Regions from separate parts of the Kitasatospora sp. NPDC088264 genome, predicted to be linked through region 2. Evidence: riboswitches for the same ligand, from Rfam matches in the RefSeq annotation. Region 2 holds a riboswitch; each other region holds the start of a gene.
The links. A riboswitch is a leader RNA that binds a small molecule or an ion and turns the genes downstream of it on or off. The one in region 2 is predicted to bind cyclic di-AMP.
Positions count from the first base shown of each region.

Region 1: another riboswitch for cyclic di-AMP. It lies ahead of AB0O82_RS19785 (LysM peptidoglycan-binding domain-containing M23 family metallopeptidase); the one in region 2 lies ahead of AB0O82_RS08030 (M23 family metallopeptidase).
Region 3: another riboswitch for cyclic di-AMP. It lies ahead of AB0O82_RS34700 (transglycosylase family protein); the one in region 2 lies ahead of AB0O82_RS08030 (M23 family metallopeptidase).

Region 1 is NZ_JBFBIR010000023.1:75,032-82,560, reverse strand. It holds gene AB0O82_RS19810 (HipA family kinase) at 1-260, shown strand, start outside; gene AB0O82_RS19805 (DUF3037 domain-containing protein) at 257-673, shown strand; gene AB0O82_RS19800 (MarR family transcriptional regulator) at 793-1,248, shown strand; gene purB (adenylosuccinate lyase) at 1,386-2,816, shown strand; gene AB0O82_RS19790 (MFS transporter) at 2,824-4,356, opposite strand; cyclic di-AMP (ydaO/yuaA leader) riboswitch at 4,669-4,851, shown strand; gene AB0O82_RS19785 (LysM peptidoglycan-binding domain-containing M23 family metallopeptidase) at 4,854-5,813, shown strand; gene AB0O82_RS19780 (DUF2470 domain-containing protein) at 6,090-6,809, opposite strand; gene AB0O82_RS19775 (MFS transporter) at 6,989-7,529, shown strand, end outside.
Region 2 is NZ_JBFBIR010000007.1:20,481-28,009, reverse strand. It holds gene AB0O82_RS08050 (SpoIIE family protein phosphatase) at 1-732, opposite strand, end outside; gene AB0O82_RS08045 (PP2C family protein-serine/threonine phosphatase) at 815-1,945, opposite strand; gene AB0O82_RS08040 (TetR-like C-terminal domain-containing protein) at 2,167-2,736, opposite strand; gene AB0O82_RS08035 (alpha/beta hydrolase) at 2,807-3,634, opposite strand; cyclic di-AMP (ydaO/yuaA leader) riboswitch at 3,980-4,138, shown strand; gene AB0O82_RS08030 (M23 family metallopeptidase) at 4,151-4,984, shown strand; gene AB0O82_RS08025 (hypothetical protein) at 5,098-6,060, opposite strand; gene AB0O82_RS08020 (GNAT family protein) at 6,103-6,675, shown strand; gene AB0O82_RS08015 (sensor domain-containing protein) at 6,866-7,529, shown strand, end outside.
Region 3 is NZ_JBFBIR010000076.1:4,448-11,976, forward strand. It holds gene AB0O82_RS34680 (Ppx/GppA phosphatase family protein) at 264-1,199, opposite strand; partial or broken gene AB0O82_RS34685 (DUF501 domain-containing protein) at 1,355-1,870, opposite strand; gene AB0O82_RS34690 (septum formation initiator family protein) at 1,842-2,354, opposite strand; gene eno (phosphopyruvate hydratase) at 2,561-3,847, opposite strand; gene AB0O82_RS34700 (transglycosylase family protein) at 4,115-5,032, opposite strand; cyclic di-AMP (ydaO/yuaA leader) riboswitch at 5,038-5,205, opposite strand; gene AB0O82_RS34705 (cytochrome P450) at 5,416-6,711, opposite strand; gene AB0O82_RS34710 (SDR family NAD(P)-dependent oxidoreductase) at 6,987-7,412, shown strand; gene AB0O82_RS34715 (MazG family protein) at 7,430-7,529, opposite strand, start outside.

The DNA of each region.
Region 1 (7,529 bases), on a different contig from region 2:
CCGCCGCCTGGGTGCGCCGCCCGTACGACGCCTCCGACCACGCGCTGCTGCGGGCCCGGCCGGACCTGACGGCCGCCGACAAGGCGCTCGCACCGCTCGCGGAGGCCGCGATCGAGGGCGCGGTGGCGAGGATCCCGGAGGTCTGGCTGCTGGACGAGCCCGGCTTCGACTCGCCCGAGGCGGTGCGCGCCGCGTACCGCGCCCAGCTGACCGGCCGACTGGCCGGTCCGCGCGACTGGCTGCCGGAGGTGCCCGCATGACCGAGCCGAGGACGCCCGCGCTGCCGGCCGCCGTCGAGCTGCACGACTACGAGTACGCCGTGATCCGCGCGGTGCCGCGGGTGGAACGCGGCGAGTGCGTCAACGTCGGGGTGCTGCTGTACTGCCGCCAGAACGGGTACCTGGCCGCGCGCACGCACCTGGACCAGGCCCGGCTGCTGGCGCTCGACCCGGTGGCGGACGTGAACGGGGTGCGGCGGGCGCTGCACGGGATCGAGGCGGTCTGCGCCGGGGGGCCGGAGGCCGGCCCGGCGGCGGGGGACAGTCCGGGGCAGCGGTTCCGCTGGCTGACCGCTCCGCGCAGCGCGATCGTCCAGCCGGGGCCGGTGCACACCGGGCTGACCGCGGACCCGGACCCGGAGCTGCGGCACCTGTTCGATCAGCTGGTGCTCTAAGCTCTGTCGACCGGCCGGAGGCTTCGTCGACCGGCCGATGCCGCAGTTCCGGTCAAGCCGTCGACGGTTGCCGTGGTCAAAGCTTGAGTTGCTGAAGCACTTGGCCGTACGCTGACCCCATGGGTTCGACAGCGACGACGACCGTACCGACCAACGCCGAGTTGATGGAAGCGTTGGCCGCCGTCGGCGCCGCGTATTTCCAGGACTTCGCGGCGGCCGCGGCCCGGCACGGGCTCTCCTCCTCGCAGGCCAAGGCGCTCGGCGCGGTGCAGGAGCCGGTGCCGATGCGGGCGCTGGCCGGACGGCTGGGCTGCGACGCGTCCAACGTCACCGGGATCGTGGACCGGCTGGAGTCGCTGCGCCTGGCCCACCGGGAGGCCGCCGCCGGCGACCGCCGGGTGAAGATCGTCGTGATCACGGACGAGGGCCGGGAGATCCTGAACCGCATCCGCGGCGAGATGGCCCGCACCCACCAGGCGTTCGAGGCGATGACCGACGAGCAGCGGATCGCGCTGCACTCGATCTGCGCGCAGGTCCTGCCGGTGCTGGCCGGCCGGTCCGGCGCCGCCCAGTAGGCCGCCCGGCAGCGGGCCGCCCCGCGCCCGGCGGGAATCGTCGGGCGGGCCCGGTCGGAGCCGTCCGCTCCGGCCCGGGCCGGAGCCGCCCGATGCGCCGACGTTCCGGCTGACCTCGGCTGTTAGGCTTGCGAAGCGTGAGCGCGAAGCCCCAGATCCCCAATGTCCTGGCCTCCCGGTACGCCTCGGCGACCCTGGCCCAGCTGTGGTCCCCCGAGCACAAGGTGGTCCTTGAGCGCCACCTGTGGCTCGCCGTCCTGAAGGCCCAGCAGGACCTCGGTGTCGAGGTACCGGCGAACGCCGTCGCCGACTACGAGCGGGTGATCGACCAGGTCGACCTCGGCTCGATCGCCGCCCGTGAGCGGGTCACCCGCCACGACGTGAAGGCCCGGATCGAGGAGTTCAGCGAACTCGCCGGCCACGAGCAGATCCACAAGGGCATGACCTCCCGGGATCTGACCGAGAACGTCGAGCAGCTGCAGATCCGCCAGTCGCTGGAGCACGTGCGCGACCGCACGGTGGCCGTGCTGGTCCGGCTGGCCCGCCTGGCCGCCCAGCACTCCGAGCTGGTCATGGCCGGCCGCTCGCACAACGTGGCCGCGCAGGCCACCACCCTGGGCAAGCGCTTCGCGTCGATCACCGACGAGCTGCTGGTCGCCTTCCGTCGCCTGGAGGAGCTGATCGCCCGCTACCCGCTGCGCGGGATCAAGGGCCCGGTCGGCACCGCCCAGGACATGCTGGACCTGCTCGGTGGCGACACCGACAAGCTCGCCGAGCTGGAGCGCCGGGTCGCCGGGCACCTCGGCTTCGAGAACGTGCTGATCAGCGTCGGCCAGGTCTACCCGCGCTCGCTGGACTTCGAGGTGCTCACCGCCCTCGTCCAGCTGGCCGCCGCGCCGTCCAGTCTGGCCAAGACCATCCGTCTGATGGCCGGCCACGAGCTGGTCACGGAGGGCTTCAAGGAGGGCCAGGTCGGCTCCTCGGCGATGCCGCACAAGATGAACACCCGCTCCTGCGAGCGCGTCAACGGCCTGGCCGTCATCCTGCGCGGCTACGCCTCGATGACCGGCGAGCTGGCCGGCGACCAGTGGAACGAGGGTGACGTCTCCTGCTCAGTGGTGCGCCGGGTCGCGCTGCCGGACGCCTTCTTCGCCTTCGACGGCCTGCTGGAGACCTTCCTGACCGTCCTCGACGAGTTCGGCGCCTTCCCCGCCGTGATCGAGGCCGAGCTGGACCGCTACCTGCCGTTCCTCGCCACCACCAAGGTGCTGATGGGCGCGGTGCGCGCGGGCGTCGGCCGGGAGACCGGGCACGAGGTCATCAAGGAGCACGCCGTCGCCTCCGCGCTGGCGATGCGTGCGGGCGCCCGCGAGAACGAGCTGCTGGACCGGCTGGCCGCCGACGAGCGGATCCCGCTGGACCGGGCCGGGCTGGACGCGCTGCTGGCCGACCGGCTCTCCTTCACCGGTGCGGCCGGTGCCCAGGTCGCCGAGGTGGTCCGCCAGGTGGAGGCCGTCGCCGCCGCCTACCCGGAGGCCGCCAAGTACGCGCCCGGTGACATCCTCTGACGATTCGTCAGCTGGCTGAGGGCCCTGCCGCCGATCCGGTGGCGGGGCCCTCGTCCGTGTGGACGTGGCCCGGGTCGAGCGGCGGGGTGGTGCCGCAGGCCCACTCGCAGTCCGGCTCGGCCACCGGGCGGTCCACCGGCGCGAGCACGTTGCCGCGGACGGTGGCGAAGGCCGTCAGCCCGCCGGTGACCAGCAGCCCGGCGCAGATCAGCATCGCGGTGCGGAAGGCCGAGTCCACCGCGGACGGCACCCGGTAGGCGTCGCCGCTCAGCCCGGCGAGCGAGGGCAGCGCGGCGACCGCGAGCAGCCCGGCCGCGCGGGCGGCGGCGTTGTTGACGCCGCTGGCGATGCCCGCGTGCCGGACCTCGACGGCGGCCAGCACCGTCGCCGTCAGCGGCGCGACCAACAGGGTCATCCCGCAGCCCAGCACCGTGACGGCGGGCAGCACGTCCGCCCAGTAGGAGGAGCCGGGGCCGGTGCGCAGCATCAGCAGCACCCCGGCGGCGCACAGCAGCGGACCGACGGTGAGCGGGATCCGGGGGCCGATCCGCTTGCCCAGCCGCCCGGCGCGCGCCGACAGGGTCAGCATCAGCACGGTGATCGGGACCAGGGCGAGGCCGGAGACCAGCGGGGAGAAGCCGGAGACGATCTGCAACTGCACCACCAGCAGGAAGAACACCCCGCTGAACGCCGCGTAGACGCAGAGGGTGACCAGGTTGACGGCGGTGAACAGCCGGGAGGAGAAGAGGCCGAGCGGCAGCATCGGCTCGGCGGCGCGGCGCTCGACCGCGATGAAGGCAGCGCCGAGCAGCAGGCCGATCGCGCCGGTGAGCCAGACCGCGGGGGACAGGCCCTCCCCGGCGGCGGTCAGCGCGTAGGTGATCGCGCCGAGGGCGAGCGCGGCGAGCAGCGCGCCGGGGACGTCGAAGCGGCCGACGGCGCTCTCGTTCCGGCTCTCGGGGACGAACCGGGAGGTGACCGCGACCACGGCGGCCGCGAGCGGAAGGTTCAGCAGGAAGATCCACCGCCAGCCGGGGCCGTCCACCAGCCAGCCGCCGAGGAAGGGGCCGACCGCGGCCGACACCCCGCCGAGGCCCGACCACAGGCCGACCGCCGCCGAGCGGTCGTCCGGGTGGAAGACGGCTTGCAGCATGGCGAGCGAACCGGGGGTGAGCAGCGCCCCGCCGATGCCCTGGACGGCGCGGGCGGCGATCAGCACGTGGATGGTGGGGGCGGCGGCGCAGGCCGCGGAGGCGGCGGCGAACCAGAGCACGCCGATCAGGAAGACCCGGCGCCGGCCGTACCGGTCGCCGAGCGCGCCGCCGAGCAGGATCAGTCCGGCCAGGGTGAGCAGATAGGCGTTGAGCGTCCACTGCAGGGACGCGAGGGAGGCGCCGAGATCGGTGCCGATGCGGGGCAGCGCGACGTTCACCACGGTGCCGTCGAGCATCGCCATGCTGGAGCCGAGCACCGTCGCGAGGAGGACCCAGCGTCCCCGCGAGGTGCCCAGGCGCAGTGTTCCTGCTTCGGAGGTGGCCACGGGCCGATCCTGCGCCCGTGGGGCGTACGTGACAAGGGTCACCGGGGGGTGTGTCGGTGGGTGCGCGGTGCGTGAGCGGGCGGGTGCGCAGCGGTGGCGGAATCGGCGCAGCGTCGTGGATCAGTGGCGCCGGGTGAATGGATTGTGCACGTACGGTGCAGCCGATCATTCGGAGGGTCACCGCAGCTCGGGGGGTTGTTGCCGGTTCAAGTGATCGACATTGCTTCACCCGAACGGATGGGTTTTAGTTCAGCGACCGCCCGGCCAGTCCGGACGGATCCACCGGGTGGAACGCCGAATCCTGCCGCTGCCCGGTGGCTCGCACCGAACTCTGTACGGCAGGAGCGGGGGACCCACAGGTAAGTCGCCGGACCGGAAACGGCACGCTTTCGCGTACCCGGATCCAGGGCCGGCTAGGGGTGAAGCCGCATGTGCGGCCGGGCAACTCCAGCCCGAACCCGACAGCTCACCTCGCAGGCGTCGGAGAGGAAAATTCCATGCCTGCACAGGCTCGTCGTATCGCCCTGCCCCGCGCCGCCCGCATCGGGATCGCCACCGCCGTCACCGGTGTCTCCTTCGCCCTGCCGCTCGTCACCGCGATGAGCGCCCAGGCCCACCCCGCGCCGGCCGCCGCGGTCACCGCCGCCCCGGCCGCCGCTCCCGCCGACCAGGCCCAGGCCTCGTCGCAGGAGAGCTACCGCGTCGTCAGCGGCGACACCCTGTCCCGGATCGCCGACGCCCAGCACGTCGACGGCGGCTGGCAGGCGCTGTACGACCACAACCGTGAGGTCGTCGGCGGCAACCCGGACCTGATCTTCCCCGGTCAGCGGCTCGTGATCGCGGGCCAGGCCGCCCCGGCCAAGCCCGCTGCCCCGGCGAAGCCCGCCCAGCCGTCCGCCCAGGACGCCGCGCCGGCCACCACCGCCGCCAAGCCGCAGGCCCAGCCGGAGGTCCGGACCGAGGCGGCCAAGCCGTCCGCCCAGCTCCAGACCCAGCTGCAGACCGCCGCGCCGTCCGCCGTGGTCACCGCCGTGCCGGTCGCCGCCGCTTCGGCCTTCGTCGCCCCGCTGGCCGGCCCGAAGCTGGGCACCGCGTACGGCGTGGCAGGCTCGATGTGGGCCTCCGGCCACCACACCGGCCAGGACTTCGTCGCCTCCACCGGCACCCCGCTGCGCGCCGTCGGCAACGGTGTCGTGGTGAAGGCCGGCAACGGCGGCGCCTACGGCAACGAGGTCGAGATCAAGCTCGCCGACGGCCACTTCGCCGAGTACGCGCACCTCTCCTCGATCGGGGTGAAGATCGGTCAGGCCGTCAAGGCCGGACAGCAGATCGGCCTCTCCGGCGCGACCGGCAACGTGACCGGCCCGCACCTGCACTTCGAGATCCGCAACGGCTCGGAGTACGGCTCGGACATCAACCCGGTCGCCTACCTGCGGGCCCACGGCGTCGCGCTCTGACCCGTACCGGATGTACCGGATGTGCCGGATCTGCCGGATGTACCGGATGAGGAACCACCGCTGCTACGGGGCGAATCGACCGCCCGGGATGGTCATGTCGGGTGACCGCTCGACCGGGTGATCGCCGCAGCAGTGGACATGGGCGCGGGACACGCCCAGGCCGGCCCGGCTCGCGAGACTTCTCTCGCGAGCCGGGTCGGCCGCTGTCGTTTCCGGGCCTTGGTGGGTGTGTCCGGGGAGAGTTGACGATACGTCAGTGTGCTTCGGCGGGCCGGTTCAGAGCCGGTGGGCGGGCAGCCCGTGCTGGGCGGCGGTCAGCAGCTCGTGCATCCGCTGCCCGAAGTCCTCGGTGTCGGCGGCCGGTTCGGGGAAGACCAGGCGGACGTCGCGGTGGCCGTGCGGGTGGTCCAGGCGCAGGACCAGGCCGTGGCGGTCCAGGGCGAGCGGGCGGACCTCCGGGTGCTGGGCGAGCAGGTCCGGGTCGAGCAGCCGGGTGAGGACGGCGAGGGCGTCGGCGTGGTCGTCGGCGAGGTGGGTGAGCATGGCGGCCTCGTAACGGGCCAGCGGGTCGGGCGTGGCGAGGGCGAGGTCGCCAGCGGTGAGCGCGCCGGTGCCGTAGGGGGTGGCGAGGACGGCGTGGGCGACGTCCACGCGCAGGTGGACGCTGAGGCCGTCGTCGGCGAGGTGGGCCAGGTGCAGTCGGCCGGCCAGGGTGAGGCGGGCGCGGATCCGGTCGCGGACGGCGACGGGGGAGATGTCGGTGACGTCCAGGACGACGGCGAGTCCGTCGGTGGCGCGGGCGGCGGCGGTGGCGAGCGGGTCGCCCAGCGGGGCGCGCAGGCGCAGCCGGGAGCCGTGGACGGAGACCGGGGTGTCGAGGTCGTGGTGTTCGCCGCAGGCGCGGACGGTGAGCGAGGAGGTCGCGCTGAGCAGGCTCTGGACGCGCTCGGCGGTGGTGGGTTCGGGCACCTCGGCGTCGCCGGCGGGCAGGCTCATGACGGACCTCCAGTTAGTTAGGTGAGCCTAACCTAATCTCCGCTCGAGGGTGTGGCAAGTGGCGTGGCCGGGATTGCTGTCGTCGGGGATAGGTGGCGCTTGCAAGTACCTGCGGGTGTCTCGTATTGTCGACGCTGGTAGTTGCATGCGCAACGGTTCTCTCTGGAAAGCGGTCCCTCATGCCCCTCGCGCTCCTGGCGCTGGCGATCAGCGCCTTCGGTATCGGCACCACCGAGTTCGTGATCATGGGCCTGCTGCCCGAGGTCGCCGGCGACTTCTCGGTCTCCATCCCCACCGCCGGTCTGCTGATCTCCGGCTACGCGCTCGGCGTCGTGGTCGGCGGCCCGCTGCTCACCATCCTCGGCACCCGGGCCCCCCGCAAGGGCATGCTGCTGACGCTGATGGGCCTGTTCGTGGTGGGCAACCTGATCGCGGCCGTCGCCCCCGCCTTCGGGCTGCTGATGATCGGGCGGATCGTCAGCGCCTTCGCGCACGGCGCGTTCTTCGGCATCGGCTCGGTCGTCGCCGCCGACCTGGTCGCCCCGCACAAGCGGGCCGGCGCCATCGCCCTGATGTTCACCGGCCTCACCGCCGCCAACGTGCTGGGCGTCCCGATGGGCACCCTGCTCGGCCAGCACTTCGGCTGGCGCTCCACGTTCTACGTCGTCGCCGGGCTCGGCCTGCTCGGCCTCGCCGGGATCGCGGCGCTGGTGCCCGTCC
Region 2 (7,529 bases):
GCCGGTGACCCGGAACGCCGCGGCGTCCCAGTAGCTCTCGCCGGTGACCAGATCGCGCTCGAAGGCGCCGTGCCCGGCCGCCCGGACGGCGAGCGACAGCATCGGGTGGGCCAGCCCGGCGGGGAGGCTCCCGGCCCCGTCCGGCGGTGCCCCGGCCGGATCCTGGGGTATCCGGGCGTCCGCGTGGTCGAGTAGGTGGGACAGCCGGTGGGCGCAGGCCTCGCCGATGGTCTCCAGGACGTCCAGGTCGCGGCGGGGGACGGTGCCCCGGTGGGCCAGCGCGAGGGCGAGGACGCCGACCGGCCGCTCGTCGACGACCATCGGCAGGGCGATCACGGCGACCATGCCGGTGCCCATGCCGACGTTCTTGTTCGGGTAGTCGACGCTGGTGTGCTCGGGACTGAGCAGGTAGGGGCGGCGTAACCGCAGGGCCATCGCGGCGGGGAGGTCACTGGCCGGATCGACGGTGCTGTAGCGCTCGTGGGCCCAGTCCGGCAGCCCGTGCGAGGCGGTCAGTCGGAGCATCCCGGCGGAATCCAGCAGGTAGAGCGCGGAACCCTCGCCGGTGATCCACCCCGGCCCCTCGGCGAGGACGGTGCCGAGCAGTTCGGCGGCGCTGGTGCAGCCGAGCAATAAGCGCACGCAGCGCATGGGGCTGCGGGCGGTGGGACTGCTGCGCGGCGTCCGGCTCTCGTCCTCGGAGGGGGGAACCCACGGAGAGCTCAGGTCCATCGGATACCCGGCCTTTCCGCTCTCGGGGGGTGGGTGCCCTCTGGGTGCCCGAACGGGCACTTAATTCTTAATACCTTATTTCTCAAGCGGGTGCTGAAGCGGGTGAATGGTGACCCAGACGGCGCACCAGCACCAGCGTCCGGTCGTCCGCCGCGTCCCGCGCCACCGTCCGGACCAGCCGCTCCGCCGCACCCCGGGTGAGCTGCTGCTGCGTCCGCCACGGCCGCACCACGGGCTCGGCCGCCGCCAGCAGCCGACCCACCCCCTCGTCCAGATCCCGACCCGGCACCTCCACCAGGCCGTCACTGAACAGCAGCAGCGAATCGCCCCGCCGCAGCCGCCCCGACACCGCCGGATACAGCGCGCCCGACACCAGCCCCAGCGCCGGGCCGCCGTGCCCCGACCGCGCCCAGCCGCCGCCGTCCGCCCGGCGGAACTGCGCGGGCGCCGGATGGCCTGCGTTGAACAGCAGGTAGTCGCCCGTCGCCGGGCGCAGCGCGAGGTGCACCGCCGTCGCGAAGTCGTCCTCCCAGCCCATCCGCACCAGGTGGTCGTTGGCCGCCGGCAGGAACGCCTTCGGCGGCACCCGCCCCAGCAGCATCGCGAACGCGCCCGACAGGTGCGTCGAGCGGGCCGCCGCCCGGCTGCCCTTGCCCGACACGTCCACCAGCAGCAGCTCCAGCAGATCCTCCTCGGGGCGGTGCGCGCACAGCAGGAAGTCACCCGAGAACGAGGTGTCGCCGGCCGGCGCCAGCGCACTGTCGAAGTGCCAGTCGAGCAGCCGCTCCGGAAGCCGGGCCAGCGTCCGGGTGTGCTCGGCCAGCTCCAGCAGCATCGAATCGCCCTGGGTCCCGCGCAGACCCAGCCGGTGCCGGAACCGGTTCGCGGCCAGCACCGTCACCGCGGTCGCGGCCAGTACCAGCGTCACCCCGATCCGCACCCCGAGCGGATCCCGCACCACCGCCCCCAGCACCCCGCCGGCCAGCGCCGCGCACACCAGCACCAGCAGCTGCCCGCGTCGCAACAGCAGCCCGCCGACCACCAGCGGCAGCACCAGCGCCGACGGCGGCCAGCTGTACGGCAGCACGATCGGCAGCACGCTCAGCACCGCGGTCACCCCGAGCAGCACCCCCAGCGCGTACCGCGCGGCCCGGGCGTTCCCGTCCAGCAGCCGCAGGTACCACCGCCGCGCCCTCGCTATCGGTGCGGGCACGTGGACCTCCGCCAAGGGGTCGGCGGTCCCCTGTCATGACCACCAGTCAGCCCGGCCACACTAACCCGTCCGCCCCCACGACCCCCAGGCCCGCTGCCTGCCCGCCGCACGGGAAGTCGGCGGGTCCGACTTCTCGCGCACGCCTCACCCGGTGCGCCGGCCGTTCCGTCGTCGTGGGAGACCGGGTGGGTCGTGCCGCGGCCGGTGCGGTGGCCGGCGTCTCAGGGGGTGGGCCAGGTGCGGAGCCCGGTGGTGAGGAGGGTGATGAGGCGGCTCTGGGTGGTGGCCAGGTCTTCGGCGAGCTGGAAGCCGCCGCCGATGGAGAGGGAGGCGAAGCCGTGGGCGACGGAGCGGACGGTGCGGGCGGCGTGGATCGCCTCCGCGCCGTCGAGGCCGTACTCCCGCAGGACGGCGATGATCACCCCGACGAGCCGTCCGGCCGCGCGGGTGAGGTCGTCGTCCGGCTGCGGGGCTTGCGGGAGGGCGTTGTAGCGGTGCGGGTACTCGGTGGCGTACGCGTGGTAGGCGCGCAGGACGGTGTCGACGGCGTCGTCGCCGCTGCGGCCGACGGCGGCCTCGGCGAGCCGGTCGGCGAGTTCCTCGGTGACCCGGACGGCGATGAGCCGCCGCAGTTCGGCGAGGCCGCCGCTGACGTGCTTGTACAGCGACGGGGTGGCGACCCCGGCCCGGGCGGCGACGGCGGCCAGGGTGAGGGCGTCGGCGCCCTGCTCGTCGATGAGGGCGATGGCGTGGTCGACGACCTGCTCGGGGGTGAGTCCTACTCGGGGCATGGTGTGGGCTCTCCGTCGGTGGAAGGCGTACGTGGCGTGGCGTGGCGGGGCTGACGTGGGCGGGCGGGGCTCAGGCGAGTTCGGCGAGGAAGGGCAGCAGGGCGTCGGCGGTGGCCTGCGGGTTGTCGGCCATCGGGTAGTGCCCGGATCCGTCGATCATGACCTTCCGCGCGTTGAGCGCGATGGCCTGCCGGTCGGCGACGGCTTCCGGCTCGGGGAAGTCGGGGTCCTTGCTGCCCATGATGACGAGCGAGGGGCAGCGCACGGCCGCGGTCCAGCCGACGGGCGCGGAGTCCCCGCTGACGTGTCCGCGGGTGGCGGTCTTGCGGCCGGGGGTGCGCATGGCGGCGACGAGTCCGGCCACGTACGGGTCGAAGTCGGCGGGCCTGGCGCCCGGGTAGGCCAGCTTGCGGTGGTAGAGGCCCCAGAAGGCGGGCGAGTGGACGGTCAGGAAGCCCATGACGCGGAGGGCGCCGCGCATGAGGGCGCCGGGCGGGGGGTTCTCGATGAAGGCGTCGATCAGGGCGATGCCGGCGACCCGCTCGGGGGCGTCGCCGGCGGCCTTGACGACCGTCGCGCCGGTGTAGGAGTTGCCGACCAGGACGGCGCGGTCGATGCCGAGGTGGTCGAGCAGGGCGAGGACGTCGGTGGCGATGGCGGCGGGGGAGTAGTCGTCCCAGATGATCGAGGATTCCCCGAAGCCGCGCAGGTCCATGGTGATGACCCGGCGGCCGGCGGCGGCCAGCAGCGGGCGGAGGTGCCGGTAGGCGGCGCGGGTGTCGAGCATTCCGGGGAGCAGCACGACGGGGGCGCCGTCGCCCTGTCGGGTGTCGTCGTAGGCGAGGCGGCCGCCGGTGACGTCGAGGTACTGGGTGGTGGGGGCGCTGGTGGCGTTCATGGTGGGCCTCCGGAGGGTTGCCGGTGCGGGGCTTCGGTGCTGCCGCCGATAGCCATAAAGCTAAGGCTAATAGCCTTAGCCGTCAAGCCCTCGCGCCCTGCGGAGCGGGGGAGGCCGGCGGGGGGTGCGCGGATGAAGGGTCGTTCGTTGACGTCCGATCACGTGAGGTGGCGTCAACGGTGCTCAAGGGGGTGCAGGGGTGTCCAAGGGGAACAAAACGCCCGTCGTGCCCCGGAGTGCCCCGCCCGTCTCCGGTCGTCCCGGGCGAACGGCTTGGAATCAGGGCCTCCTAGGATTAACGTTTGATAACGCAGCGCGGTCGTCAACGCCGTACCCAGACGGCACCGTGCGCCGTCGCCTAATCCCGCCGACCGGCCTCCGGGCAGGTCAGGGAGCCGGGGAACCACGTTCCTTGGGGTGAATCGGCGGGGCTCCGGCCCGGCCGTAGGAGACCTTCCTGCTCCGAACCCGTCAGCTAACCCGGTAGGCGCGAAGGAAGGAAAGGAGCGCGCCTCCGTGGCGTCGACGCACACTCCGGCACACCCGGCCGGCCTCGCAGCAGGTACCCGGCTCCTCGACCACCCCGGCCCGGACGGCCCCGAGTACGCGGGCCCGGAGGCCGAGACCAACCGGCACCGGATGCCGCGTCAGGTCCGTGGGGCCTCCCCGCTGCTCGGCGTCACCGCCGTCGCCGCCACCCTGGGCGCCACCGGCTTCGCCTCCGCCACCCCGGCCGCCGCCCCCGCCATCGAGACCCCGGACGAGACCCCGGTCGCCCTCTCCGCCGACCCCGGCCTCGCGCTCGCCGCCCGCATCCAGCTGCAGGCCGACAGCCAGCGCACCGCCGCCGAGGAGGACGCCCGCGTCCAGGCCGCGAAGGAGGCGGAGGCCAAGGCCGCCGCCAAGGAGGCCGAGGCCAAGCGGGCCGCCGAGGAAGCCGAGCGGGCCAAGGCCGCCGCCCTCACCCTGCCGGTGCGCGACTACCACCTCACCGCCCACTACGGCCAGAGCGCCCGCTACTGGGCCCACCTGCACACCGGCCTGGACTTCGCCGCCGACACCGGGACCCCCGTCTACGCGGTCGGCCAGGGCACCATCACCTCGGCCGGCTGGTCCGGCTCGTACGGCTACCGGATCGTCGAGACCCTGCCCGACGGCACCGAGATCTGGTACTGCCACCTCTCCTCGATCATCAAGGGCTCCGGCAAGGTCGGCTCCGGCCAGCAGATCGGCAAGGTCGGCGCCACCGGCAACGTCACCGGCGCGCACCTGCACGTGGAGGTCCGCCCCGGTGGCGGCGCCCCCGTCGACCCGGAGACCTGGTTCCAGCAGCGCGGCGTCAACCCCTGACGCACCCGCGAAGCCCCGGCCGCCGGAACCAGCAGCGCGGCCTCAACCCCTGACGCACCCGCGAAGCCCCGGCCGCCGGAACCAGAAGGCACCGCGGCCGGGGCTTCGCCGCGTCACTCCTGCGCCGGGTCTGCCGGCTCCGCCGGGTGCGCGTCGAACTCCTCCTGCGCCGGCCCCGCCAGCCCCTCCAGGCGGGCGTCGAACTCCTCCTGCGCCAGCCCGGCCAGGTACGCGTCGATCTCCTCCTGCCCCGGCTCCGGCGCGAGGTCCGGGAACTCCTCCACCAGCAGTCGTGGCAGCCCGGGCACCGTCCACTCCCCGTACAGGTCGAGCGCGGCTTCCACCGCCGCCTCCTCGAACGCTCCGAAGTCCCCGGCCAGTTCGTCCGGCATCGGCTGGCCCAGCGCGGTCAGCTCGGCCAGGTTGCGGTAGCTGCGCCGCATCAGGCCCTGCTCCAGCAGCCGGCGCGCGCCGTCGGTGGCCATGCCGACCGAGATCACCCGGGTCGGGCTCCAGCCCTGCTCGTCCACCTCGTCCAGCCAGCCGGTCTGCGCCAGTGCGGCGAACACGGCCAGCCGCTCCTCCTGCGCCAGCTCCCGGAAGCCGGTCAGCCACTCCCGCACCGCCTCCGGATCCGCGACGTCCGCCCCGTACGCGTGCAGCAGCAGCGCGTACAGCCGGGGCCAGGTCACCAGGTCGGCGCGGCGCAGCAGCCCGGCCGCGACCTCGCCCTGCCACTCGGCCTCGGCGTGCAGCCGCTCCTGGCGCTTGGCGTTGAGCCGCTTGGCGGCCCGCTGGTGGTCGGTCAGCAGCCGGACGGCGGCGCCGTACGCCAGCGGGTCCGCCTCCGGTTCGGGTTGGACGTACAGGTAGAGCCGCTCGTACAGCAGGTGCTCCACCGCGTTCGAGGTCAGTTCGGGCCAGCCGTCGTGCATCCTGCCCTCGCCCAGCTCCAGCAGGGCCAGCACCGCGCGCAGCGGCGCTTCGGCCACCGGGGCGCGGTCCTCTTCCGCCGCCCAGGCGAGCAGGTCGGAGGCCCTGGTGCGCGGGGCGAGCCGCAGGTCTTCGTCGTTCATAGCTCGAACGGTAACCGCTGGCCGGGGGTAGGGTCGGCTGCCATGGTCCCCGTACGACTCACCGGCCCCCGGCTGGCCATCCGCGAGTATCACCACACCGCCGGCGACGTGGACGCGCTGTACGGGCTGTTCAGCGACCCGGAGGTCACCCGCTACCTCCCCTTCGAGCCGCGCGACCGTGAAACCTGCGCCGACCAGATCGAGCTCTACCTGGAGGAGGCGATGGCGCCGGAACGGGACACCTACCGGCTGGCCGTCACCCGGCGCGACGACGCCGAGGACCCGGTGGACGCCGTGCCGATCGCCCACGCCTCCCTCACCCTCGGCAAGCACCGCTCCGCCCACCTCGGCTACGTGCTGGGCCGCGACGTCTGGGGCCGCGGCTACGCGGGCGAGATCGCCGGCCTGCTCTGCGAGCTCTCCTTCGAGGCCCTCGGCGTGCACCGGCTGGCGGCCCGGGTCGACGTGGACAACGGCGCCTCGGCCAAGGTGCTCCTCCGGCTCGGGTTCCAGTTGGAGGGGCGGGTCCGGCACGACCTCTACAAGGGTGGCGCCTGGTCCGACTCGTACCTGTACTCGCTGCTCGCCGACGAGTGGCGCGGCGCGACCGGCTGACGGCCCGGCGTGGACGTCCGGCGTGGACGTCCGACGCGGACGTCCACGCGGACCTGGGGGCAGGCCTGCCGGGTCAGGCCCGGGGGGTTAACCCCACCCCCGATCCGCCAGGCCTCCGGATCCTCCCCGGCCCGCCGTTCGACCAGACTGGTGCCATCAGCAGTCGAGAACGAGGGACCGGGGCCGGGACATGAGCATCAGCCGAAGCACGCAGGACCGCGAGTGGGACGTCCTCGGTGGTTACGGCGACGACCCGCGTCCCGCTCGGGCCCACCGGACCGAGGAGCCGCCGGCCGTCTGGCGGGCGCCGTTCTCCGGGCACTACTACCGCGAGATCGGCTACACGCTCACCGGCCTGCCGCTGTCGGTCATCGGCTTCTCCGTCTCGATCGTGCTGTTCTGCATGGGGATCGGCACCTTCGTCACCGTCCTCGGCCTGCCCGTCCTCGCCCTCCTGACCACCGTCGCCCGCGGCATGGGCCGGATGGAGCGGGCCCGGGTGCGCGGCATGCTGGCCCTGGACGTGCCCGCCCCGGCGCCGGTGCGCCAGACCCGCCCGGGCACCTGGGGGGCGATCACCGCGCGGCTGGCGGACCCGGCCGGGTGGAAGGCCGCGTTCTACCAGGTGGTGATGTTCCCGTGGGCGGTCCTCAGCTTCGTCCTGTCGCTGGTGTTCCTGCTGCTCGGCTGGGCGATGGCGCTGTACCCGCTCTACCACTGGGTCTTTCCGGCCTTCACCTCCTGGCGCGGGTACCGGATCTTCGACTTCTACGACAGCGACAACGTCCAGCACGTCTACTACATCGAGGGGGCCTGGCAGATCGCCGGCCTCTCGCTGGTCGGGGTGCTGCTCA
Region 3 (7,529 bases), on a different contig from region 2:
AGCAACGATCCGTACGGTGCCCGGGTTCCCGCTCGTGATTTCGATTTTCAAACCTCAACCGAGGCTTGACCTGCGATCCAGGGGTCGTCACGGCGAGCAGACCTTCGGTCCCACATTTCGGACGTAGCGGGCGAGCAGCTGCGGCGAATGACTGGATCGCCATGTGAAGAAATTCACGAACTTTCCCGCACCGGCCCGGGCGCGCCCCGGCCCCGGACCCCCGAAAGGGGTGCCGGGGCCGGTCGGGTAAGGCTCGCAGGAGGTCAGGAGGCCATACTCCAGGCGATGCCGTCCAGGATGTCGTGCTCGCTCACGACCACCTCGGCCGCGCCCGTCCGCTCCATGATCTCCAGCAGCTCCAGCGCGCCGGCCGCGATCACGTCCACCCGGCCCGGGTGCATCGACGGGATGGCCGCGCGCTCGGCGTGGGTGGCACCCAGCAGCTCGCGGGCGATCCCGGCGACCCGCTCCCGGCCGATCCGCGAGTGGTGGATCGCCGCCGAATCGTAGGCCGGCAGGTCCTGGGCGATCGCGGACACCGTGGTGACCGTCCCGGCCAGGCCCACCAGGGTGGCCGCGCCGCGCAGCGGGACGACCTCCTCGGCCTTGTCCAGCTCGGCCCGCACGTGCGCCCGGGCCGTCTCGATCTGCTCCGGCGAGGGCAGCTCGGCGCCGCCGAAGTGCCGCTCGGTGAGCCGGACGCAGCCGATGTCCACCGAGCGCGCCGCCTGCACGTCCGCACCGCCCAGCACGAACTCGGTCGAGCCTCCGCCGAGGTCGAACACCAGGTACGGCGCCGGGAACTGGCCGCCGGTCAGCTCCTTGGTGGCGCCCACGAAGGACAGGTGCGCCTCCTCCTCGCCGCTCACCACCTCGGGCTCGACGCCCAGGATCGCGCGCACGCCCTCGACGTACTCGTCGCTGTTCTCGGCGTCCCGCGAGGCGCTGGTGGCGACGAAGCGGGTGCGCTCCGGGCCCACCCCGAACCCGGCGATGACCTCCCGGTACTCGCGGCAGGCCGCGAAGGTGCGGGCCAGCGCGTCCGGGTGCAGCCGGCCGGTCTGGTCCACGCCCTGGCCCAGCCGATTGATGATCATTCGGCGGTCGAGGTCGATGATCTCCCCGGTGGCCGGGTCCAGGTCGGCGACCAGCAGCCGGATCGAGTTGGTGCCGCAGTCGATCGCGGCCACCCGGGTCATGCTCACGCGGACTCCCCGGCGTCGGACTCCTCGGCGGCCCGCTTCTTCGCGGCGCGCTCGGCGGCCTTCTGCTGCTTGGCCTCGATCACGGCCTGGTGGTCCTGGTCCTTGGCCCGGTTGCGGGCGACCCGCTCACCGGCGGCCTCGACCTCGGCCGGGGAGACGCAGGGGCCCTTGGCCCACCAGTCCTCCAGCAGGCCGATCGCCTCGTCGCCGAGCGGGTTGACGCCCTCGCCGGCCGCCAGCGAGTGGCCGACCAGCACGTGCAGGCACTTCACCCGGTCCGGCATGCCGCCGGCGCTCGGGAAGCCCTCCAGCACCTCGATGGCATCGCGCCGGGCGATGTAGTCCTCGTGCGCCTTCTGGTAGGCGGCGGCCAGCTCCGGGTCCTCGGCGAGCCTGGCGGTCTGCTCCTTCATCACGCCGTCCGCCTCCAGGGTGCCGATCAGCGAGGCGGCCTTGGGGCAGGTCAGGTAGTACAGCGTCGGGAACGGCGTGCCGTCCGGCAGTCGGGGGGCCGTCTCCACGACGTCCGGGTTGCCGCAGGGGCAGCGGTGCGCCACGCCGCGCAGGCCGCGCGGCACCCGGCCGAGCTGGGCGGCGATGGCGGCGACGTCGGCGTCGGAGACGGCGGGGTGGTTCTCAGTGGTCATGGGGGGAGGTGTCTCCAGCGGGGGACGGTGGGAGCGGACGGGGGGAGGCGGGGGCCGGGGCGGCGGCGTCGGTGGTGTCGGCGGCGTCGACCGAGTCCCAGATGCTGGCGTACCAGGGCTTGGCGGCCCGCGCCGAGCCGCCTGGCGCGCCGTCGGAGGCGGCCGGGCCGGCGGCGGTGGCGGAACCGCCGGCGGACGCCGAGGGCCGGGCGGCGGCCGGACCGGCCGGATCCACCGCGATGTACGGGGTCTCCCCCGGCATCGCGTAGTGCAGCCGGACACGGGCCTGCGCCTTGACGTACTCGGGGTCCTGCCAGCGGGCCTTCTCCCGGCGCAGCTGCTCGACCTGCTGGCGGGAGCGGTCGGCCTTCGCCTGCTGGGCGGAGATCTCGGCGCGCTGGGAGATGAACTGCCGCGTCGGGTAGGCGAGGATCGCCACCAGCGAGCAGAGCACCAGGACGAGGACGGTCGCCCGGCTCGTGAAGCGAGGCCGGGCCGCCAAGCCCGGGATCCTCCAGCCTGCCATCTCCCGTTCCCCTCCTGGTCGCGACGGTGCCCCGCCGTCCACCCTACGGGGTGAACGGCGGGGCACCGGTCAGGCGTGCTCACCGGTCGGCGGAGCGACCGTGCTCGCCGCTCCGAGGAGCGGCTGAGCCTGCTGCTCCGCGGAGCGGCCGTGCTTGCTACTCCGCGGAGCGGCTGTGCTTGCTATTCCGCGGAGCGGAAGCGCGGGAAGGCGCCGCGGCCGGCGTACTCGGCGGCGTCGTCGAGGATCTCCTCGATGCGCAGCAGCTGGTTGTACTTGGCGACGCGCTCGGAGCGGGCCGGGGCACCGGTCTTGATCTGGCCGCAGTTGGTGGCGACGGCCAGGTCGGCGATGGTGACGTCCTCGGTCTCGCCGGAGCGGTGCGACATCATGCAGCGGTAGCCGTTGCGCTGGGCCAGCTCGACGGCGTCCAGGGTCTCGGTCAGCGAGCCGATCTGGTTCACCTTCACCAGCAGCGCGTTGGCGGTGCCGGTCTCGATGCCCCTGGCCAGGCGGGCCGGGTTGGTGACGAACAGGTCGTCGCCGACCAGCTGGACCTTGTCGCCCAGCTTGACGGTCATGGCCTTCCAGCCGTCCCAGTCCGACTCGTCCAGCGGGTCCTCGATGGAGACCAGCGGGTAGGCGTCGACCAGCTCGGCGTAGTACTCGATGAGCTCGGCGGCGGAGATGGCCTTGCCCTCGAACTGGTAGGCGCCGTCCTCGTAGAACTCGGACGCGGCGACGTCCAGGGCGAGCGCGATGTCACGGCCGGGCACGTAGCCGGCCTTCTGGATGGCCTCGGTGATGAGGTCCAGGGCCTCGCGGTTGCTGTCCAGGTTCGGCGCGAAGCCGCCCTCGTCGCCGAGGCCGGTGGACAGGCCGCGCTCCTTCAGCACGCCCTTGAGGGTGTGGTAGACCTCGACGCCCCAGCGGACGGCCTCGGAGAAGGACTCCGCGCCGATCGGGGCGATCATGAACTCCTGGATGTCGACGTTGGAGTCCGCGTGCGAACCGCCGTTGAGGATGTTCATCATCGGAACGGGCAGCACGTGCGCGTTCGGGCCGCCCAGGTAGCGGAACAGCGGCAGGTCGCTGGCCTCGGAGGCGGCGTGCGCCACGGCCAGCGAGACGCCCAGGATCGCGTTGGCGCCGAGCGAGGACTTGTCCGGGGTGGCGTCCAGGTCGAGCATGGCCTGGTCGATCAGGCGCTGCTCGGTGGCGTCGTAGCCGACCAGCTCCGGGCCGATCTGCTCGATGACGGCCAGGACGGCCTTCTCCACGCCCTTGCCGAAGTAGCGGTTCTTGTCACCGTCGCGCAGCTCGAGCGCCTCGAAGGCGCCGGTGGAGGCACCCGACGGGACAGCGGCACGGCCGGTGCTGCCGTCGTCGAGGCCGACCTCGACCTCGACCGTGGGGTTGCCACGCGAGTCGAGGATCTCACGGGCTACGACGACATCGATGGACGGCACGAGGCATCTCCTTGCGGAAGCAGGGTCCGGCTGACGTTGGGTGCTGCCGGCGGGACGATTGCGGAGTCGTTACGACCAGAGCCTAACCGCCCCGGCCCCCGGGGCCGCGCTGGCCTCGGTCCCGTCTCAGCGTGTGGCCCGGCTACCCACCGGTAGTTCACCTGCTTGCCCGATCGAAGCGGGCGAATACGGGGGAATGCGGGCGAAGGGGGACAGGTCCCGTCCCCCTTCGCCCGCAGGGCGCGGGCCGTTCAGGGCCCGGGCCGCTCAGCCGAGGTGCAGCACCTGGCCGGGCATGATCAGGTTGGGGTTGCCGCCGACGGTGCCGCGGTTGCCGTCGTACACCGACTGCCAGCCGCCGGACACGCCCTGGGCGGCGGCGATCGTCGACAGCGTGTCGCCGGCCCGGACGGTGTAGTCGTGACCGCCCTGCGCGGCGGCGGGCTGCGCGGCCGGGGCGGACTGCGCGGGCTGCGCGGCGCGGGGCGCGTACTGCGGCTGGGCGGCGGGCTGGCCCGCGTACTGCTGGTAGACGCTCTGGTGGCTGGTCCAGTACCAGGCGCCGTTGTTCTGGTACCAGTACACCTTCGCGTCGGCGTCCCAGCCGGCCTTGCCGGAGAAGCCCTGGGTCTGCGGCTGCGTCTGCTGCGGGGCCTGCTGGACGGGCTGCTGGGCGGCCGGCTTCGGGGCGGCCTGCTTGACCGGCTGCTGGGCGGGCTTCGGGGCCTGCGCCTGCTGGGTCGGCTTGGCGGCGGACTGCTTGGCGGGCTTGGCGTCCGTGGAGGTGTCCACGGAGGCCGGGGCGCCGCCCTTGCTCAGGCCGGCCTTCTGGGAGCAGACCGGCCAGGCGCCCGGGCCCTGCGAGGCCAGCACCTTCTCGGCGACCGAGATCTGCTGCGCCTTGCTGGCCTGGTTGGCCTGCGGGGCGTAGGAGGTGCCGCCGTACGCCTTCCAGGTGCTGGGCGTGAACTGCAGGCCGCCGGAGAAGCCGTTGCCGGTGTTGATGCTCCAGTTGCCGCCGCTCTCGCACTGGGCGACGGCGTCCCAGGTGGAGGCCGGGGCGGCGGAGGCGCCGGTGGCGGTGAGGAGCGGCATCGCGAGTCCGACGCCGGCCACACCGGCGACGGCGATGGCCTTCTCGGTCTGGGTGCGACGGCGGTGGCGGCCGGTTCCAACGAACAGCATGAAGAGGTCCCTCTCCGCACGCCTGCGAGGTGAGCTGTCGGGTTCGGACCGGGAGGTGGCCCGGCCGCCGAAAGCGGAAACGATTCCGCTCGGGCGGCTTCACCCCAAGCCGTCGGGGAACGGCAACAAACCTGGTTCCCCCGCCCCTGCCCAGGGTCTGGTCGGTTTCCCGTGACGCGGCGGGCAGGATTCGGCGTTCCGCGCACGAGGTCCGCAGCTGCGAACTCCAGGGAGAGTAGACAGATCATCAGACCAATAACAAGCTCATATCACCGATATCACACACAAATTACGGCGCGTGGTCAATCGCCTACCAACGGCGGCGGTATGTCCGGATTAATGCGGGTTCAGGCCTGGCTCCACGGGCCGCCGGAGACATGCCGTCAGCGTGTCGGGGCGTCGGTCGGCGTGACCGGCGGCGCGTACGGAGAGCAGGTCTCCGGAGTGAATTCGACCGGGAGTTCCCGCAGGCCACGCATGATCAGGCCGCCCCTCCAGCGCAGGTTCTCCGGGTTTTCCGCGAGCCGCAGGTCCGGCAGCCGGGAAAGCAGCGTGGCCAGTGCGCTCCGCCCCTCCAGGCGGGCCAGCGGGGCGCCGATGCAGTAGTGGATCCCGTGGCCGAAACCCAGGTGCGGATTGTCCGTGCGGGCCAGGTCCAGGGTGTTCTCGTCCGCGAACCTGGCCGGATCGCGATCCGCCGCGGCCAGCACCACCAGCACCGGATCGCCCACCGGGATGTCCACCCCGCCGATCGACAGCGGCCGCGTCGCGAAACGCCACGTCGCCATCTCCACCGGCCCGTCGTAGCGCAGGAGTTCCTCGATCCCGGTCTCCAGCAGCGCCGCCTCGCCGCGCACCACCGACTCCTGCAGCAGCCTGCGCTGCTCCGGGTTGCGCAGCAGCGCGTACGTGCCGTTGCCGATCAGGTTGACGGTCGTCTCGAACCCCGCGAACAGGAGGATGAACGCCATCGCGGCGGCCTCGTTCTCGTTCAGGTGCTCGCCGTGGTCGCTCGCCCGGATCAGGCCCGAGATCAAGTCATCACCCGGATCCGCCCGCTTGCGGTGGATCAGCTCCAGCAGGTACGCCCGCATCCGCTTCACCGCCCGCCCCACGCCGCCGCGTTGGCCGCCGCCGTGCCGGATCATCATCCCGGCCCAGTCCCGGAAGTCGTCCTGGTCCTCGGCCGGCACACCCAGCAGGTCGCAGATCGCGTAGATGGGGAGCGGGAACGCGAACTCGTGGATCAGGTCCGCCGAACCGCGCTGCGCGAAGCCGTCGATCAGCCGGTCCGTGAGCTGCTGCACCCGCGGCTCGAACTCCGCCACCCGGCGCGGCGTGAACGCCTTCGACACCAGCCGGCGCAGCCGGGTGTGGTCCGGCGGGTCGATGTTCAGCAGATGCGTCATCAAGTCCGCCTGGCGTTCCCCCGGAATTCCCACCCGCCCGGTGCGGTGCGCCTGCTCGCTGTGGTGTGCCGGGTTCTTCGACAGCCGGCCGTCCGCCAGCGCCTGCCGAGCGTCCGCGTAGCGGGTCACCAGCCAGGCCTCCACCCCACTCGGCAGCGTCGTGCGGTGCACCGGGGCGTGCTCGCGCAACCAGGCGTAGGCGGGGTACGGATCGGTGGCGAACTCCCAGGTGAAGAGCTGCGGGGCGGCGGGATCGGGCTGCACTGGCATGCGTCGACCGTATCCGGTGGGTCGGGGCCGCACCGCCTCCGGCGGACGCGACCGGCGGGGCCGGATCGTCGACACCCGGCGGACGGCCCGCCAACGCTCCGTGGACGCCCCGTGGACGGTCCGTGGACAGCTCTTGGACAGCTCTTGGCCGGGTGGCGGGCGTGACCCTGGTCACCTGAGGGGTAATCCCTGTTGCGGAGGGTCAGGACCTGCCTACGATCCTCCGCAGAAATCGTGGGCGCCGGTGCGGTGTCGCCCACAGGGAGGAGCAGACCATGCGGGTCAGCGGGGCAGTCGTCGTCATCGCGGTACTCGACGGCGGATCGGGAGCCGAGCTCGCCCGCCGGTTCGCCGCCGCCGGCGCCGCCGGAGTGCTGATCGCCGACCAGCGTGCGGGCGTCGCCGAGGACCTCGCCACCGAACTCGACCGGCCGGGCTGCCCCGTCGTCGGCGTCGGCGGCGACATCCGCCGCCCCAGCGACGTCGCCGCCCTCGTCGACACCGCCGAGAAGCACCTCGGCCCCATCGACCTGTTCTGCGTCGCCGGCCCCGACGGCGAGCGGATCGTCTCGCTCGCCGAACTGCCCGCCCGCCTCGACCTCGAACGCCTCGCCGAACTCCTCGCCCTCGTCGGCGAGGCCATCGGCGAAGTCGTCCCCCGGCAGCGGCGGCCGATCGAGAACACCGCCACGGCCGCCTGAGGCCCTGCCCGGGCCCGCTACTCGCCGACCGGCCCGAGGCCCTCGGCCGCGCGCACCGCGTCCCGGTAACCGCGCGCGGCCGAGCGCAGCGCCGCGTCCACGTCCACCCCGGCGTCG